DNA from 3 places in the Rhodococcus sp. NPDC059234 genome. Region 1 is predicted to be linked to each of the others. Evidence: riboswitches for the same ligand, from Rfam matches in the RefSeq annotation. Region 1 holds a riboswitch; each other region holds the start of a gene.
What was found. A riboswitch is a leader RNA that binds a small molecule or an ion and turns the genes downstream of it on or off. The one in region 1 is predicted to bind cobalamin.
Positions count from the first base shown of each region.

Region 1 (6,430 bases):
AGGCCCCGATGACGAGCACCACCCCGAGCGGCTCGTACTGCACCCACCCCAGCGCGGGCATCTGGTGCATCGGCAGCGAGCGCGGCCGGCTGCGCATCCACCGGCGCACCCGCTTGCGTGCGTGGGCGGCCTCGATCTTGTTGGGGAGGATGTCGACCATCCAGGATTCGAAGGTGTCTCGCCCGAGATCCTCGGCGAGGGCGGCGGTGATCTCGTCCTCGCGTTCGTCCAGCATTCGTTCGATGCCGCGCAGTTGGTCGATCCGCCACTGCGCGGGTCTGGTTCGTCCGCTCGCGTGGACCCGACGTAGCCCGGCGACGACGCCGGCTATTTCTCCTGTGGTATCCGAATCGATTGCGCCGGTGTCTACCTGGTCAGCGGTCATGGCTGCCTCAGCTCCATCGTGTGCGGCACGGCTGCGTCACACGACCGATACGCGGCTGGCTCGGCCGTGTGATCGGGTGCAGATTCACCCCCACATGCCTGCCGTCAACACTGGTCGCTCGTCGAGCGGTCGTCAAGGCCCCGTGTTCAGTCGCTGCGCGCGCGGTCCGCGTGGCCGAGGTCCCGACCCGGCACGACCGCGTCGCGCACCAGCTTCTTGAGCGTCACGATGTCGGGGAACCCGCTGTCCCGCTTCCGATCCCACACGAGTGTGTAGCCGGCGGTGACTTGGAAGATGCCACCGGTGCCCGGAACCAGTGCCACCTCGCCGAGTTCGGTGCCGAAGGTGCTCAGCAGCTCCTGCGCCATCCAGCCGGCGCGCAGCAGCCAGTTGCACTGCGTGCAGTAGGTGATCGTGACGCGGGGCGACGCGGGGGCGGTCATGGCTCCAGGATCGCAGACGTGCGACGAGCGCCGTGCCATTCGGTGACCGGTCGCCCCGCCACGAGGTGCTGATCGACGAGCCGCTCGACGCGGTCGGCGTGCAGCTGCGCGTACCAGGCGTTGTCGGGGTGGACCACCACGACCGGCGCCTGCGAGCAGGGGAACAGGCACCCGGTCTGGGTGACGAGGACGTCGTCGTCGCCGAGACCGCGCGCCTCGAGCGCCGCGTCCAGGGCCTGCGCGGTCTCCGGGCCGCCCCGGGCCGAACAGCGCGGGCCGCGGCACACCAGCACGTGCCGCCCGAAACCGGGGACCTCGTCCCAGGCGGGGGAGGTGAGCGGTGCGGTGGTGGTCCGGGCGGGGGTGGTGGGGCTCGACACCGCGGCGTCGAGCAGGTCGGCGTAGTTCGTTGTGTCGGAGAGCGGGTTCGCGATCCGGACGTCGGGAATCTGTTCCCCGGAGTGCTCGCGCAACCAGTGTCCGATGACGCGGCGGAACCACGAGTCGATCTTGCGGTCCAGCACCGTCTGGGCGCTCACCACGACCACCTCGGTGGCGCCGGCCGCGGCGGCCTCGTCGAGCACGCCGGTGACCGCGGGACCCGAACCCCCGAGCACCGCCGTCCGGAAGACGGTGTCCGGGTAGCGGTTCCGCAGTGCCGCGAGCGCCCCGACCACCTGGTCGCGCGGATCATCGCCGCGGTCGGTGGGGGCGGTGACGATCACCCAGCGTGCGGTCGTGCTCACGAGAGGTTCCTTTCGAGGCTTTCGTCGACGGTGCCGCACAGCACCACCATCGGTCGCCCGGTTCGGGGATGGGGTTGGACGAGGGCGTCGATCCCGTAGACGTCGGCGAGCAGGTCTGCGGTGAGCACGGACTCGGTCGGTCCCTCGGCGGCGACGCGTCCGCCGCGCAGGACCACCAGGTGATCGCAATACATCGCGGCGAGGTTGAGGTCGTGCATCGCCGCCACCGTCGTCAGGCCGCGGACCCGGATCAGGTCGAGCAGTTCGACGGACGCCGACACGTCCAGGTGGTTGGTGGGCTCGTCGAGCAGCAGCACGCACGGTTTCTGCGCGAAGGCGCGTGCGAGCTGCGTCTTCTGCTTCTCCCCGCCGGACAGGCTCTGCCACAACCGGTGTCGTAGTTCGGGAATCCCCGCCATCGCGAGGCTCTCGGAGACCGCGCTCGCCGCGCCGACGGCGGCCGGCCGGGCCCAGCCGCCTCGACGCGGGATCACGCCGAGCTCGACGACCTGCTCGACCGTCAGATCCAGTTCGGTCGCCGAATGTTGTTCCACCAGTGCGACGGTCCGCGCGAAGTCGCGTCGGTGCATCTCGGTCGCCGGTCTGTCGTCGATCACGACGCGGCCGCTGTCGGGGCGCACGAGCCGGGCGATCGCCGAGAGCAACGACGTCTTGCCGGAGCCGTTCGGGCCGATCAACCCGGTGACGCGTCCGGCCGGCGCCACGCACGTCACGGCGTCGAGGATCGTCGCGCCGCCCTGCGACCAGGTCACCGCCTCGACCCGGATCTCCGGCGAGTGATGGCTCACGTCCGGGCCCCCCGTCTGCGGAGCAGCCACACGAACGCAGGAACCCCCACGACGGCGGTGACGATGCTGATCGGTAGTTCGCGCCCCGGCAGCACACTGCGCGCGACGACGTCGGCCCACACCAGCAGCAGCGCGCCCAGCAGGGCCACGACGGGGAGCAGGCGCGCGTGCAGCGGTCCGACCAGCATCCGGGCCGCGTGCGGCACCACGAGTCCGACGAACCCGATCACCCCGGCCTGCGCGACCAGCGCCGCCGTGCACAGCGACGCCGCCGCGTACAGCACCCACCGGGAGCGTTCGACGTGGGTGCCCAGGCTCGCGGCGGCACGTTCCCCGAAGGCGAACGAGTCCAGCACCCGGCTGTGGGCGAGCACGATCGCGGTGGTCACAGTGAGGACGATCAGGATGCCGACCAGCCCCGACCAGCGCACTCCGGCGACCGAGCCGAGCGTCCACGTCAGGACGCGGTGCGCGGCGTCCCGGTCGCCGAGCAGCACGAGCGCCGACGTGAGGGCAGCGGTGAACTGACCCACCGCGATCCCGGCGAGAACCAGTCGCCCGGGTAGCAGCGCGCCGGACCGCGACGTCGCGATCACGAACACCAGCAGCAGGCTGCCGAGGGCGCCGAGGAAGGCGGCGGAGGCGACCGCGCCGAAACCGAAGGCGCCCAACGTACTCACCCCGGTGGTGAGTGCAATGACCGCGCCCAGCGACGCGCCCCCGGACATGCCGAGCAGGTACGGGTCGGCCAGCGGGTTGCCGGTGAGCGACTGCAACACCGCCCCACACAGGGCCAGGCCCGCGCCGATCGCCGCGGCCGCCAGCACCCGTGGCATCCGGAGGTCGACGACGATGTGCGTGGTCAGCAGGTCGGTTCCCGTCCCGATGCCGAGGCGTCCGGCGATCGCTTCGACCACCGTGCCGATCGACAGGTCGGCCGCACCGATCACGACCCCGGCCGCGCAGCTGACGACGAGCAGCACGGACAGGAGCGCCGTCCATCCGGTGGCCGTCGTCGCGGCAACCCGGGCGGGCACCCGGGTCCGCACGCTCATGCGTGGCCGCCGCCCACTTGCTCGGCGACCAGTGCCGCGCCCTCGATCAGCCGCGGTCCGGGCGTGCTCGCCGAGAACGGCACCACGACGAAGGCGTTGTCACGCACGGCCTTCAGGTCTCGCAACGCGGGATCGTTGCGGAGGTAGTTCTTCTTCTCCTCGGCGGTGTCCCACGAGGCGTCCGCGAGCACGATGACGTCCGGGTTCGCGGCCAGTACCGTCTCCCAGCTGCCGTCGGCCCAGGCCGCGTCGGTCGCGGCGAAGACGTTCGTGCCGCCGACCGCGTCGATGATCAGCTGCGGGCCGCCGGCCTTGCCTCCGACGTAGGGCGTGGTGGTGTTGCTGTCGTACCAGAGGATCGTCTTGCCCCGTGCCGGTGCGTGCGACTCGACGCCCGCGAGCGTCTCGCGCATCCGGGCGACCACCGCGTCGGCCTCGCCCTCGCGGCCGAACAGGGTGCCGTAGTCGGTGATCTCCGTCGCGATCGAATCCCAGGTGACCGGGGGCCGCTTCGACTTGTCCTTGCAACCGAACGGCGAGACGTAGGTGGCGATGCCGAGCTCGTCGAACGACTCCTGCGAGCCGACGGCCTTGTCGTCGAACGCGCTCGAGTACGACGCCGTCACCAGGTCGGGCTTCGCCTCGAGCAGCGCCTCCCGGCTCGGGTAGTCCTTCTTGTCGAGCACCGGGACCTGCGCGTAGGCGGCCTGCCACTGCGGCGCGACGGCGTCGTCGAGGTAGGCGGTACCGGCCATCCGGCCCTGCGCGCCGATCGAGAGCGCGGTCTCGGTGGCGCCCTGGTTGAGGGTGACGGCGCGGTCGGCAGGCCCGTGCAGGGTGACCGCGCGCCCGCAGTTCTGCAGCGACACCGTCGCGGCTGCATCGGTGTCGGAGGGGCTGGTGGACGCGCCGCACGCGGCCACCGCGAACGCCGTGACGGTCGACGCCGCTACCGCGCCGAGGACTCGGGGGGAGAAAAGGGTACGCAAAGCGACCCGCCTTCCATGACTCGTGGAAAACGTGCAGGTATGCGTCACGGCCGGTCTCCTGGCTCGGCAGGGTCAGCCGCCGACCACGCCTTCCCGGACTCGAACGTCCAGTGGCTGGGGCCGAACCCCGGGTAGTCGACGTACCTGCTCACAGTGGCGAGTACCGCGCCGGTTTCGCACCGGACTTCCCGAACACCGCGACAACGGTTGCAGGATAGACCAACGCCTGCGGTGGGCGGTCGCCCACGAGTGCCCGGGGGAGTGACCCGATAGGGTTGGCCGCGTGCGCCCCTCACTCTCCGACTACGCCCACCTGGCCGGCGGCAAGGTCCGTGACCTCTACACGGTCGACGACGAGCACCTGCTGCTCGTCGCCAGCGACCGGATCTCCGCCTACGACCACATCCTCAGCACGCCGATCCCCGACAAGGGACGCGTGCTCACCGCGATGAGCGTCTTCTTCTTCGAGGAACTCGGCGGGCACAACCACCTCGCGGGCGCGCCCGACGACGAGCGCATCCCCGAGGAGGTGCTCGGCCGCGCGCTGGTGGTCAAGAAGCTCGACATGGTGCCCGTCGAGTGCGTGGCCCGCGGCTACCTCACCGGGTCGGGACTGTCGGACTACCAGCGCACCGGCGCGGTGTGCGGCGTCGAGCTGCCCGCCGGGCTGGTCGAGGCCAGCAAGCTGCCGGACCCGATCTTCACCCCCGCGACCAAGGCCGCGCTGGGCGACCACGACGAGAACGTGGACTTCGCGACGGTCGTGGACCAGCTCGGCACGGACCTGGCGGTCAAGCTGCGCGAGGACACTCTCGACATCTACTTCCGGGCCGCCAGCTTCGCCGCGGACCGGGGAATCATCCTGGCCGACACCAAGTTCGAGTTCGGCCTCGACGCCCAGGGCAACCTGGTGCTCGCTGACGAGGTGCTCACCCCCGACTCGTCTCGGTACTGGCCCGCCGACGGCTACGAGCCGGGCCGGGTGCAGCCGAGCTTCGACAAGCAGTTCGTCCGGAACTGGCTGACCGGGCCCGAGTCGGGCTGGGACCGGGCCTCGGACACGCCGCCGCCGCCGCTGCCGCCGGAGATCGTCGAGGCGACCCGCAGCAGGTACATCGAGGCCTACGAGCGGATCTCCGGGTTGTCCTTCGCCGACTGGGTGTAGCCGCCACGCGGGGCCGGGGTGCGCATAGGGTGGCGGCATGAGTTCGCCTGTCACCCCGGTCCCCGCCACGGCGGTCGCGCCGGTCGCGAAGAAGGTCCCGCACGAGCGCACCCACCACGGCGACACCTTCGTCGACAACTACGAGTGGTTGCGGGTCAAGGACGACCCGGAGGTGGTCGCCCACCTGGAGGCGGAGAACGCGTACACCGAGGCGCGGACCGCGCACCTCGCGTCGCTGCGGGAGTCGATCTTCCAGGAGATCAAGTCGCGCACCCAGGAGACCGACCTGTCGGTGCCGTCCCGGATGGGACGGTGGTGGTACTACTCGCGCAGCTACGAGGGCAAGCAGTACGGCGTGCAGTGCCGCTGCCCGATCGCGGGCCAGGACGACTGGACCCCGCCCGAGCTGTCCGCCGACACAGAGATCGCGGGCGAGCAGGTGCTGCTCGACGCCAACGAGCTCGCGCAGGGGCACGACTTCTTCTCGCTCGGCGCGTTCTCCGTCACCCTCGACGGCACCCTGCTCGCCTACTCCGTCGACACCGCGGGCGACGAGCGGTACACCCTGCGGTTCAAGGACCTGGTCACCGGCGACGAGCTGCCCGACGTGATCCCCGGCACCGCCCCGGGCGCGACCTGGTCGGTGGACAACCAGCACGTCTTCTACATGACCGTGGACGAGGCCTGGCGCCCCGACACGGTGTGGCGGCACCGGCTCGGTACCGCGCAGACCGACGACGTGTTGGTCTTCCACGAGCCGGACGAGCGGTTCTGGGTGGGCTTCGGATCCACCCGCAGCGAGAAGTACCTGATGATCTGGATCGGATCGAAGATCACC
Region 1 covers NZ_JBHZAH010000054.1:9,364-15,793, reverse strand. The annotation lists gene ACFXGJ_RS13435 (aldehyde dehydrogenase family protein) at 1-385, opposite strand, end outside; gene ACFXGJ_RS13430 (SelT/SelW/SelH family protein) at 532-828, opposite strand; gene ACFXGJ_RS13425 (NAD(P)H-dependent oxidoreductase subunit E) at 825-1,574, opposite strand; gene ACFXGJ_RS13420 (ABC transporter ATP-binding protein) at 1,571-2,383, opposite strand; gene ACFXGJ_RS13415 (FecCD family ABC transporter permease) at 2,380-3,438, opposite strand; gene ACFXGJ_RS13410 (ABC transporter substrate-binding protein) at 3,435-4,427, opposite strand; cobalamin riboswitch at 4,458-4,642, opposite strand; gene ACFXGJ_RS13405 (phosphoribosylaminoimidazolesuccinocarboxamide synthase) at 4,711-5,592, shown strand; gene ACFXGJ_RS13400 (S9 family peptidase) at 5,630-6,430, shown strand, end outside.

Region 2 (6,430 bases), on a different contig from region 1:
GAAGGATCGGTCGACGGGCAGCATCGGCTCGTACCGGATCTGGCTCGCGATCGCGAGGGGCACCGCGACGATCACGCGCCGGGCACGAACCGACATGTTCTCGGATCGGATGCTCACCCCACCCGCGTCCTGGTCGATGCGGCGCACCGGCTGCGACAGGTACACCGAGTCGCCGATCTCGGCCGCCATCGGGCGATAGACCGCGCCCATTCCCCCCACCGGCCGCGCGTCCTCCGCCGCGTCCTTGACCCCGAGGACGAAGCTGGGCCCGCCCCCGGATGCCATCTGGTAGAGGACGAACAGCATGGACACCTCGGACGCGGCGGAGGTGTAGCAGCCGGCGATCGCCGTCTCGAGCAGCTCGTGCGCCGGAGTGGACAGGACGTTGTCGTCGAGCCACTTGGCGAGGCTGATCTTGTCCCAGTCGGCGGCCTTCTTCGCCTGCCAGGGCGCGTCGAGGGGGATCGTCTTGCACATCGACCCGAGCTCGAGGAACACCGCGCCGAGGTTCGCCGCGGCCCACGGGCTCATCGTGAGCGGGATGGTTCCCTCGTAGCGGTACTGCTTGCCGCCGACGACCATCATGGCCTCGCCGTCGGTGTACTGCTTGTAGCTCGGCACGCCGAACTCGTCCATCAACGCGTAGATCCGGTCCTGGCCGGGGCCGATCCAGGCGCCGCCGCGGTCGATCCACGACCCGTCGTCGCGCACCTCCGTGAAGGTGCGCCCGCCGAGGCGGTCACGAGCCTCGAGCAGCGCCACCGAATGGCCCGACTGGGTGAGCCGCAGCGCCGCGGTCAGGCCCGCGAAACCCGCGCCCACGACGCAGTAGTCGACGTCGACATCAGCCATGAGAGTCACCCCGAGTCCGACGAGCCCACGCGCGAACTCCACCACCGGACTTCGTCGCATGCGCAGAACCTGCCGGGCGGCGGGGTCGACAAACGCCTCGCATTCATGCGTACCCGCGACGGCCGGCCGGGTCAAGGGCCCGTCCGCGCCAGAGCCGCGACAGCACCGATCCGACTCTGTGGCTGGATGTTTCACGTGAACCGCGACGCAATCCCCGGCCGCCGTACGACGCATCCACCCTCGACACCGGCCGAGGGCGGATGCGCCGGCCGCCACTACAGTTCGGACCGCACCACTTCCGCCGCCGCAACGAGGTTGCGCAGCGAGGACTCGACCTCGGCGATGCCACGGGTCTTGAGGCCGCAGTCCGGGTTCACCCAGAGCCGCTGCGCCGGAACGGCCTTCAGCGCCTCGCGCAGGGACTCGGCGATCTCCTCGATCGCGGGCACCCGCGGAGAGTGGATGTCGTAGACGCCGGGACCGATGCCGAGGTCGAAACCGACGGCGTCGAGGTCGTCGAGAACCTCCATGTGTGAGCGCGCTGCCTCGATCGACGTGACGTCGGCGTCCAGGCCGACGATCGCGTCGATGATCTCGCCGAATTCGGAGTAGCACAGGTGGGTGTGCACCTGCGTGGAATCCGCGACGCCGGAACTGGCGAGGCGGAACGCCGCGACCGACCAGTCGAGATAGACACGCTGGTCGGCGGCGCGCAGGGGCAGCAGCTCCCGCAGCGCAGGCTCGTCGATCTGCACGATCGCCGCCCCGGCGGCCTCCAGGTCGACAGCCTCGTCCCGGATCGCGAGCCCGACCTGACGGGCGGTCTCGGCCAGCGGAATGTCGTCGCGGACGAACGACCACGCCAGGATCGTCACCGGCCCTGTCAACATTCCCTTGACGGGCTTGTCCGTCAGGGACTGCGCGTAGACGGTCCAGTCCACCGTCATCGGCCGGGGCCGGGAGACGTCGCCGAACAGGATCGGCGGGCGCACGCACCGCGAACCGTAGGACTGCACCCAGCCGAACTCGGTCGCCGCGAACCCGTCGAGCTGTTCGGCGAAGTACTGGACCATGTCGTTGCGTTCCGGCTCGCCGTGCACCAGCACGTCCAAACCGAGCTTCTCCTGCAGGACAACCACATCCGCGATCTCTGCGCGCATCCGCGCGACGTACTCCTCGTGATCGATCGCACCGGAGCGCAGTGCGGCACGCGCAACTCGGATCCGGGAGGTCTGCGGGTACGACCCGATGGTCGTGGTCGGCAACAGCGGCAGCTCGAGTCGCTGTTCCTGGAGTCCACGGCGGGTCGCGGCGGGCCCGCGATCTGCGGCGACCGCCGCGAGCCTGTCCCGCACGCCTCGGTTGTGCAGCCGCGGATCGCACCGCCGGCCCGCGGCCGCCGACGCCGAGGCCGCCAGTGCGTCGGCGACGAGCGCCCGGCCCGCGGTGAGTGCCACCGACAGCGCGACCACCTCCCCGACCTTCTCCGCCCCGAACGCCAGCCAGGACCGCAACGCCGGGTCCAGCCGTTCCTCGGGCGCGAGGTCGTACGGCACATGCAACAACGAGCAGGAGGTGGACACGGCCACCGCGCCCGCGGCGCCGTTCAGGGACTCGAGCGTGGCGAGCGCGCGCTCGAGGTCGGCGCGCCAGACGTTGCGTCCGTCCACCACGCCGGCGACCACCAGCTTGTCCGCCAGCGCTGGGGCGGCGGCCAGCAGGTCGGCGGCCGATCCCGCCACCAGATCCACCGCGAGCGCCTCGATGCCGGTGCTCGCCAGCGCCGGCAGCGCAGGGCCGAGATCGCCGAAGTACGACGCGACCAGGATCGCCGGGCGCCCGGACAGCGCCGACAACTGCTCGTAGACCCGACGCGCGATCTCGATCTCGTCCGGCGTCCGATCCGCGACCAGCGCCGGCTCGTCGAGCTGCACCCACGTCGCGCCCGTTTCGGCGAGTCGGCGCAGCAGGTCCGCATAGAGCGGGACCAGCTCGTCGACGCGGTCGAGCAGAACACCCGCCCCGTCGACAGGCTTGGACAGCAGCAGGAAGGTGATCGGGCCGAGAACCACCGGACGCGCTGCGATCCCTAGTGCGAGAGCCTCTTCCAGCTCGCCCACCACCTTCGACGGGTCGAGGGCGAAGTCGACGTCGGGTCCGATCTCCGGCACGAGGTAGTGGTAGTTGGTGTCGAACCACTTGGTCATCTCCAGCGGTAGCACCTCACCGGTTCCGCGGGCTGCGGCGAAGTACCGCTCGAGCTCGTCACCGGCGTCGCGCACCCGCGACGGCAACGCGCCGAGCATCACCGCGGTGTCGAGGACGTGGTCGTAGAACGAGAAGGTGTTGACCGGGATCGAGTCCAGACCGGCGTCGCGGAGTTCCGCCCAGGTCCGGGCGCGCAACTCGCGCGCGACCGCCTCGAGGCCGGCCCGGTCGACCCGCCCGGCCCAGTAGTCCTCGACGGCACGTTTGAGTTCGCGGCGCGGGCCGATGCGGGGCGAACCCAGCACCGTCGACGAGAATCGGATGGCCTGCGGATCAGGTGTTGCAGTGGTCACGAAAGTGCTCCATGGCGTGCGTAGGTGTGGCTGCCACCGGAGGACGGGTACACCTGACGAGGCCCCGGGTCCCCCGCACGAGGGACGCCACGCACTGCCACGCTCAGGCCCACACGCCCAGTCCACGAGGCGGCAAACCGCCGGGCACGGCGTACCCGGCGCAGGCGGCAGGTCTTCGGACTCACGGGCACCGGGTTCTCACCCGACCTACTGGCCGTCGCTTCCCAGGCTGGTGCCCAGTGCTGATGACGGCGGTCGTTCCTGCATACCGCTGCGGGACAGTCCCGGATTCTCACCGGGTTCCCTCTTCGCCCCTCGGACACGCCGAGAAGCTTCGACGCCGCGCCCGACCTTCGGGACTCCTCACGGGCAGGCGCGGCGAACCAACTGCATCCACCAGACTAGCCGTTACGCTTCCTGGTTCGATTCAGCGTTCTCGAGGGCTGGAAGTAGACCCCCGCACCCGATCCGTGACCACTAATGTCGAGTGCATGAGTCTCGACATCTCCGCGACATCGGCCTGGCAGAAGTTGCGCGCGCACCACGATCAGGTCGCCGACCGGCACCTTCGTGAATTCTTCGCCGAAGACCCGGAGCGTGGACGAGAACTCACCGTCACCGCGGGTGACCTGTACATCGACTACAGCAAGCACCGGGTCGACCGCGAGACGCTGCGACTGCTGGTCGAACTGGCCCGCACCGCGGGGGTGGAGGAGCGCCGCGACGCGATGATGCGGGGCGAGCACATCAACTCCTCCGAGGACCGCGCCGTGCTCCACACCGCGTTGCGCCTGCCGGCGGACGCCACGCTGACCGTGGACGGCCAGAACGTCGTCGCCGACGTGCACGAGGTACTCGCCCGGATGGGAGCGTTCACCGACCGCCTCCGGTCCGGCGACTGGCGGGGAGCGACCGGCGAACGGATCGCCACCGTAGTCAACATCGGGATCGGTGGATCCGACCTCGGCCCGGTGATGGCGTACCGGGCGCTGCGGCACTACGCAGACGCCGGCATCGCGGCGCGGTTCGTCTCCAACATCGACCCGGCCGACCTGGTGAGCAAGCTGGCCGGGCTCGACCCGGCGACCACCCTCTTCGTCGTCGCGTCGAAGACGTTCTCGACCCTCGAAACACTCACCAACGCGACCGCAGCGCGGCGCTGGCTCACCGCCGCGCTGGGCGAGGACGCCGTCGCCAAGCACTTCGTCGCCGTGTCCACCCACGCGCAGCGGGTGGCCGACTTCGGGATCGACACCGACAACATGTTCGGCTTCTGGGACTGGGTCGGCGGGCGGTACTCGGTGGACTCCGCGATCGGACTGTCGGTGATGGCGGTGATCGGCAAGGAGGCGTTCGCGGAGTTCCTCGCCGGTTTCCACACCATCGACCGGCACTTCGCCGAGACGCCGCTCGAACGCAACGCGCCCGCCCTGCTCGGCCTGATCGGCGTCTGGTACTCGAGCTTCTTCGACGCGGATTCGCGTGCGGTGCTGCCCTATTCGAACGACCTCGGCCGGTTCGCGGCGTACCTGCAGCAGCTGACCATGGAGTCGAACGGCAAGTCGGTGCGATGCGACGGATCCCCGGTGAGCTCACCGACCGGCGAGATCTTCTGGGGCGAGCCCGGCACCAACGGCCAACACGCCTTCTACCAACTGCTGCACCAGGGCACCCGACTGGCGCCGGCCGACTTCATCGGATTCGCCGAGCCCACCGACGACCTGCCGACCGTCGACGGCACCGGCAGCATGCACGACATCCTCATGAGCAACCTGTTCGCGCAGACCAAGGTGCTGGCCTTCGGCAAGACCGCCGAGGAGATCGCGGCCGAGGGCACCGAGCCGGAACTGGTGCCGCACAAGGTGATGCCCGGAAACCGGCCGTCGACGACCATCCTCGCGCCGAAGATCACCCCGTCGGTGCTCGGCCAGCTGATCGCACTCTACGAGCATCAGGTCTTCGTCGAGGGCGTGGTGTTCGGCATCGACTCCTTCGACCAGTGGGGCGTCGAACTCGGCAAGGTGCAGGCCCTCGAACTCGAACCGGTGCTCACCGATGCCAGAGCACCTGCCCGACAGGATGATTCGTCGACCGACACGCTGGTGCGCTGGTACCGGAGCCGGCGCGGCCGGGCGGTCTGAGACCGCTCACGCGACGTGCCCGTGGGGGCACAGATTCAGCCACGCGTCGGTCGTGCGCACGCTCCCACGGCGATAGGCGACCCGGGCCGCCAGGTCGTTCTCGGTGAGCCACCGCAGCGCGGCGACGCCGCGAGCGAGCGCGGCCGTCGCGGCGGCGTAGGCCCACAGTCCGTCCTCGGCGATCACGGTCACCGTGTCGACCCCACCGTCCGCCGCGTCCCCGGTCGGCGCGGTGGCGCGGGCCGATGCCATCGTCCGGCCGGACACCACCTCCACCTGTTCCCCGCCCCCGTACGGGTACCCGCCGAGCCCGACCTGCCAGCCTCCGATCGGGCAGTGCCCGGAGGTCGCGACGATGTCGTCGACGCGGACCATCACGCCGCATTCGAGGTTGTCGGCGGCGACCCGGGCCACCCGGTGCGCGGTGCCCGCCTTGGCGGTCCCGGTGATGTCGAGAAACACCCCGAACGGCGCGAACACGGTGTCCCCGTCCAGTCGCACGTCCGTGAACTCCGGCGTGGGGTGGGAGGTCGGGACCAGGCCGGCCTCCAGCGACAGCGGCGACACCGCGCCCGCGGTCATCCTGGCCGCCCACAGCGCCGACCGGATCAGCTCGGTCAGGCGCGGGCTGACCCTGATCGGCGTGCCCTGTGCCAGATTGACCGCGTGGATCTCGGCGTCCCCGCGCGTGAGGTCGCACGCGGACTGCACGTCAGACAGGGTGGCCGACACCATCTCCGCCGCAGCGGTGAGCGCCGCCCATTCGGTGACGCGCACCTCGACCTCACTCCCCCAGGTGCTCCATTGCGTGCTCGGGACCATGATCGTGCTCCACGGAAATCGGGCGCTGATGCGGATCAGCTGGTGTTGAACTTC
Region 2 covers NZ_JBHZAH010000135.1:1,439-7,868, reverse strand. The annotation lists gene ACFXGJ_RS21455 (flavin monoamine oxidase family protein) at 1-852, opposite strand, end outside; gene metE (5-methyltetrahydropteroyltriglutamate--homocysteine S-methyltransferase) at 1,128-3,413, opposite strand; cobalamin riboswitch at 3,562-3,754, opposite strand; gene pgi (glucose-6-phosphate isomerase) at 3,905-5,554, shown strand; gene ACFXGJ_RS21440 (FAD:protein FMN transferase) at 5,561-6,376, opposite strand.
Region 2: linked by a shared signal. The riboswitch ahead of metE (5-methyltetrahydropteroyltriglutamate--homocysteine S-methyltransferase) and the one ahead of ACFXGJ_RS13410 (ABC transporter substrate-binding protein) in region 1 are both predicted to bind cobalamin.

Region 3 (6,430 bases), on a different contig from region 1:
AGAAGGTCCGGTGCCCATGTAGTCACAGATCACAACAGTAATGTGCGGGAAACCTCCCCGCAGGGGGGCACAATTGGGTGAGGTTAACGGCCCATATACGCCCGGGTAACCTGTCGGCTGCAGTCGGTGTGACTGCCCACTGCCAATGGACAAGGAAGTCGATTCTCCAGTGTCAGACAACAACGCGGTACAGGCCAAGACCGATGTCGTGCTCGTCGGTGCGGGCATCATGAGCGCCACCCTCGGTGCTCTCCTTCGTGAGCTGCAGCCGGACTGGTCGATCAGCGTGTTCGAGCGGCTCGACGCCGCCGCCGCGGAGAGCAGCGACCCGTGGAACAACGCGGGCACCGGGCACTCGGCACTGTGCGAGCTCAACTACACCCCGGAGAACTCCGACGGCTCCGTCGACATCGCCAAAGCGATCAACGTCAACGAGCAGTTCCAGGTCTCGCGGCAGTTCTGGGCGCACGCGGTCGAGAAGGGCATCCTCACCGAGCCCCGCGAGTTCATCAACCCGATCCCGCACGTGAGCTTCGTGCACGGCGCGGACAACGTGAAGTACCTGCGGGCGCGTTACGACGCCCTCGCCGGCCACCCGCTGTTCGCCGGCATGGAGTACACCGAGCGCCCGGAGGAGTTCGCCCGCCGCCTGCCGCTGATGGCCAAGGGGCGCGACTTCTCCGACCCCGTCGCACTGAACTGGACCGACGGCGGCACCGACGTCGACTTCGGCGCGCTCACCAAGCAGCTGCTCGGCCACGTCGGCGCCTCCGGCGGTCTCGTGTATTTCGGCCACGAGGTCACCGACATCTCGAAGCAGTCCGACGGCACCTGGGACGTCAAGGTCCACAACCGTCGCACCGGCGCCCGCCGGAAGGTCAACGCGAAGTTCGTGTTCGTCGGCGCCGGCGGCGGCGCGCTGCACCTGCTGCAGAAGTCCGGCATCGCCGAGGCCAAGGGCTTCGGCGGGTTCCCGGTCAGCGGCGCGTTCCTGCGCTGCACCAACCCCGAACTGATCGCCCAGCACCGCGCGAAGGTGTACGGCAAGGCGGCCGTCGGTGCCCCGCCGATGTCGGTGCCGCACCTGGACACCCGCGTCATCGGCGGCAAGCCCGGACTTCTGTTCGGCCCCTACGCCGGCTGGTCGCCGAAGTTCCTCAAGGAGGGTCGGGTCACCGACCTGCCCGGTTCGGTCAAGCCGAACAACTTGCTGTCCATGCTCGGCGTCGGTGTCTCCGAGCTCGGCCTGGTGAAGTACCTGGTCAGTGAGCTGACGAAGTCGGAGGCCGGCCGCATCGAGACCCTGCGCGAGTTCGTCCCGCAGGCGCTCGGCAAGGACTGGGAGCTCATCACGGCCGGGCAGCGCGTCCAGGTGATCCGCCGGGCCAAGGGCAAGGGCGGTGTCCTCGAGTTCGGCACCGCGGTGGTCAGCGCCGCGGACGGCAGCATCGCCGGCCTGCTCGGCGCCTCGCCGGGCGCCTCGACCGCGGTCCCGGCAATGCTCGACGTGATGCAGCGTTGCTTCGGCGAGCAGTACAAGGCCTGGGAGCCGCAGCTCAAGCAGATGGTGCCCTCCCTCGGGGTCAAGCTCTCCGACAACGAGTCCCTCTTCCGCGAGGTGTGGGACTGGTCCAACCGGGTGCTGCAGCTCGAATCCGCGGACGCGGTCGCCACCGCGGCCGCCGTCTGACCCAGCACAGGTACCGAACCGCCGCCGTCATCGCGCCCACCGGGCGCGGTGGCGGCGGCCGTCGTTGCGCCCGATAGAGTCACCTCGAACAATGTCCCTGCCGCGGGGAAGTCCTGTGCAAGTCAGGCACGGTCCCGCCACTGTGACGGTCACCCGACCCGGTCGGGAGCCGGAGTCAGATCGCCGCGGTAGAGGATCGACTCCGACCCTCGGCGCGGACACCGGGGAGTGAAGGGAATTGCACCGTGGCACAGCTGAGTTCGATGACGCAGACCGGTCCGGAACCGGGATTCCCGTTCAGCGCGATCGTCGGCCAGGACCAGCTGCGGCTCGCGCTGACGCTGTGTGCGGTCCATCCCGGCATCGGTGGGGTGCTGGTGCGCGGCGAGAAGGGCACCGCCAAGTCCACCGTGGTCCGCGGCCTCGCCGCGCTGCTGCCGCCGGTGTCCGGCGACGACGGGGCACGGCCCGCGCGGCTGGTCGAACTGCCGGTCGGCGCCACCGAGGACCGCGTGGTCGGGTCGCTGGACCTGGAGAAGGTCCTGCGCGACGGCGAGCGGGCGTTCCAGCCGGGACTGCTGGCCGCCGCGCACGAGGGCGTGCTCTACGTCGACGAGGTGAACCTGCTGCACGACCACCTGGTCGACGTGCTGCTCGACGCCGCCGCGATGGGTCGCGTGCACATCGAGCGCGACGGCGTCTCGCACTCGCACCCGGCCCGGTTCGTGCTGGTCGGGACCATGAACCCCGAGGAGGGTGAACTGCGCCCGCAGCTGCTCGACCGGTTCGGGCTGGCCGTCGACGTCGCCGCCTCGCGCGAGGTGGACACCCGCATGCAGGTGGTGCGCCGCCGGCTCGACTTCGAGTCCGACCCCGCCGCCTTCGCCGCCCGGTACGCCGATCAGGACCTCGCCCTGGCCCAGCGGATCGCGGCCGCGCGCCGGGCCCTCGCCGGCATCGAGCTCAGCGACACCGAACTGCGCCGGATCGCGGCCCTGTGCGCCTCCTTCGACGTCGACGGCATGCGGGCCGACCTGGTGCTCGCCCGCACCGCCACCGCGCACGCCGCGTGGCGGGGCGCGACGGCCGTCACCGAGGAGGACGTCCGGGTGGCCGCCGAGCTGACCCTGCCGCACCGGCGTCGCCGTGACCCGTTCGACGAGCCGGGCCTGGACCCGCAGCAGCTCGACGACGCGATGCGCGACGCCGCAGAGCAGGCCGAACGCGACCCGGAACCGGACCCCGATCCGGACGGACCCGACGGCGGTGGCGCCCCGGAACCCGACGGGGGCGACGCCGGTGAGCCCTCCGCTGGGCCCGCCGACCCGGAAGGGTCGCCGGAGGAGCGAGAAGCGCCCGCGCCCGGGCGTGCGCCCGACCGGCCGGCCGCCGCGCCGTCGGCACAGTTCAAGACCCGACTGCTGACGATTCCCGGTGTCGGGGAGGGCGCGCCCGGTCGCCGGTCGCGGTCCCGCTCGCAGCAGGGCCGCGTGGTGCGCTCGACGGTGGAGCCCGGTCGCGGCCTGCACCTGGTCGGCACGCTCTTCGCCGCCGCCGAACACCAGGTCGCGCGGGGGCGCACCGAAGGGCCGATGGTGTTGGCGCCCACAGACATTCGTGGTGCGCTGCGTGAGGGCCGGGAGGGCAACCTGGTGGTGTTCGTGGTCGACGCGTCGGGTTCGATGGCGGCGCGTGACCGGCTCTCCGCCGTCACCGGCGCGGTGATCTCGCTGCTGCGCGACGCTTACCAGCGCCGGGACAAGGTCGCCGTGATCACCGTGCGGGGGACCGCGGCGGAACTGGTGCTGCCGCCGACCTCGTCGGTGGACGTGGCGGTGCGCCGACTGCGGTCGCTGCGCACCGGCGGCAGGACCCCGCTCGCGCAGGGCTTCCTCGAGGCCCGTCGGGTGGTGCTCCGCGAGAAGGTCCGGGACCCGCAGCGCCGCGCGATGGTCGTCGCGCTGACCGACGGACGGGCCACCGGCGGAACCGATCCGGTGCACCGCGCCCGGGTCGCCGCCGGCCTGCTCGCCGACGCGTCCGTGGCGTCGGTGGTCGTCGACTGCGAGTCCGGCATGGTCCGGCTCGGCCTGGCCCGCGAGCTCGCCAGCGCGATGCGCGGCGCGTACGTCCGGATCGACGAGCTGTCCGCGGAGCGGGTCGCGGGTGTGGTCCGGGCAGGCGCCGCGGCATTCGCGGCCTAGATCGTCAACGCGCCAGAGAAGGAGTTGCACTGTGCCCAAGGGAGTTCCGCTTCCCGAGTCCGTCCCCGACGACGGGTTGACCACCCGTCAGCGTCGCAACGCCCCGGTCCTCGCCGTGCACACCGGCGCCGGAAAGGGGAAGTCGACGGCCGCGTTCGGAATGGCGTTGCGCGCCTGGAACCAGGGCTTCGACATCGGGGTGTTCCAGTTCGTCAAGTCCGCCAAGTGGAAGGTCGGCGAGGAGTCGGCGTTCCGCGCGCTCGGTGAGCTGCACGAGTCGACCGGAGTCGGCGGACCCGTGCAGTGGCACAAGATGGGCGAGGGCTGGTCCTGGACCCGCAAGAAGGGCGAGGACGAGGATCACGCGCGGGTCGCCCTGGACGGGTGGCGCGAGGTGGCCCGCCGAATCGCCAACGAGGAACACAAGTTCTACGTGCTCGACGAGTTCACCTACCCGCTCAAGTGGGGCTGGGTCGACGTCGACGAGGTGGTGCAGACCCTGCGCGAGCGGCCCGGCAACCAGCACGTGGTGATCACCGGTCGCGACGCCCCGCAGGCCCTGATCGAGGCCGCCGACCTCGTCACCGAGATGACCAAGGTCAAGCACCCGATGGACGCCGGACGCAAGGGGCAGCGGGGCATCGAGTGGTGATGGAGCCGAGCGGAGCGACGAGGAATGTGACAGGGGGGTCGGTTCCCGCCGTAGTCATCGCGGCGCCCGCCTCGGGTAGCGGAAAGACCACGGTCGCAACGGGTCTCATCGGCGCGCTGAGGGCGGCGGGTGACCGCGTGGCGCCGTTCAAGGTCGGGCCGGACTACATCGACCCCGGCTACCACGGCCTCGCCGCCGGCCGCGTCGGCCGCAACCTCGACCCCGTCCTGGTCGGCGCCGACCGGATCGGGCCACTGTTCCGACACGGCTCCGCCGGCTGCGACATCGCCGTCGTCGAGGGCGTGATGGGCCTGTTCGACGGCAAGATCGCGGACCCCGCGCCCGAGGGCGCCGCGGAGGGCTCCACCGCCCAGGTCGCGGGCCTGCTCGGGGCCCCGGTGGTGCTCGTCGTCGACGCCCGGGGCCACAGCCAGTCCCTCGCCGCGGTCCTGCACGGATTCGCCACCTTCGACTCCGGTGTCCGCATCGGCGGGGTGATCCTCAACCGGGTCGGCAGCGCCCGGCACGAGCAGGTGCTGCGCCAGGCCTGCGACCGGGTCGGCGTCCCGGTGCTCGGTGTGGTCCCGCGGCTCGCGGAACTGGCCGTCCCGTCGCGGCATCTCGGCCTGATCACCGCCGTCGAACACGGCGGCGCGGCGACCGCCGCGGTGGACTCGATGACCGAGCTGATCGCCACCCACGTCGACCTGGGTGCGGTGCGCTCGCTGGCCCGCTCGGCGGTGACCGCGCCCGCCTGGGACCCGAGTGCCGAGGTGGGCGAGCCGGTCCCGGGCGGCCCGGTGGTCGCGGTCGCGGGCGGAGCGGCCTTCACGTTCGGCTACGCCGAGCACCGCGAACTGCTCGAGGCCGCGGGTGCGCGGGTGCACGTGTTCGATCCGGCCGTCGACCAGCTGCCGGAGGGCGTCGCGGCGCTGGTGCTGCCGGGCGGCTTCCCCGAGGAGCACGCCGCGGACCTGGCCGCGAACACCCCCCTGCTGACCACGGTGCGCGAGCTCGCGCGGCGCGGGATGCCGATTCACGCGGAATGCGCGGGCCTGCTGTACCTCTCGCGGCGGCTGGACGGACACCCGATGGCGGGGGTGATCGGCGTGGACGCATCCTTCGGCAGCGCCCTGACCCTCGGCTACCGGGAGGCGGTCGCGCTGGGGGAGTCGGTGTTGTTCGAGCCCGGCCAGCGGGTGGTCGGCCACGAGTTCCACCGCACCAGCCTCGCGGCCACCGCGGTGGACGGCTGGTCGCCCGCCTGGGGATGGCGAGCGGCGGGCGCCTCGGCGCGCGAGGGGTTCGCCGGCGGCGGAGTGCACGCGTCGTACCTGCACACGCATCCCGCGGGCAGTCCGTCGTCGGTTCGACGCTTCGTCGGTGCGGCAAGGGAATTCGAGGTGCACAGTGGATAGCCCGGGACACGGCGACCTGGTGGTCGGCATCGGCCTGCGGGACGGCGTCGGTCCGGACGCGGTGCTGGACGCGATCAGTGCCGTCGTCGACGATCCGGCGGATCTGCACGCACTGGCGACACTCGAACGCAAGGCGACCGAGTCGTCCGTCGCGATCGCGGCCGCCGAGCTCGGCGTGCCGGTGCTCGGCTTCACCGCCGACGAACTCGCGGCGGTCGAGGTGCCGACGCCGTCCGGTCGGGTCGCCGCGGAGGTCGGCACCCCGAGCGTGGCCGAGGCCGCCGCGGTGCTCGGCGCGGGCGGCGGCGACCTGCTGGTGCGCAAGCGCGCCCGCAATGGCGTGACCGTCGCGCTCGCCCGTACTGTTTGGTAGTCCGAAGACCTGAAGGAGAGCGCAGTGCCAGCAGCGGCCGGAGACGAGACGAACTACCTCGTCGGCCTGAACCTGACCGACCGCCGGGTAGTC
Region 3 covers NZ_JBHZAH010000047.1:2,463-8,892, forward strand. The annotation lists gene ACFXGJ_RS12300 (alpha/beta hydrolase) at 1-26, opposite strand, end outside; gene mqo (malate dehydrogenase (quinone)) at 146-1,690, shown strand; adenosylcobalamin (AdoCbl) riboswitch at 1,773-1,927, shown strand; gene ACFXGJ_RS12310 (magnesium chelatase subunit D family protein) at 1,954-3,894, shown strand; gene cobO (cob(I)yrinic acid a,c-diamide adenosyltransferase) at 3,926-4,546, shown strand; gene ACFXGJ_RS12320 (cobyrinate a,c-diamide synthase) at 4,573-5,964, shown strand; gene ACFXGJ_RS12325 (cobalamin biosynthesis protein) at 5,957-6,337, shown strand; gene cobA (uroporphyrinogen-III C-methyltransferase) at 6,362-6,430, shown strand, end outside.
Region 3: linked by a shared signal. The riboswitch ahead of ACFXGJ_RS12310 (magnesium chelatase subunit D family protein) and the one ahead of ACFXGJ_RS13410 (ABC transporter substrate-binding protein) in region 1 are both predicted to bind cobalamin.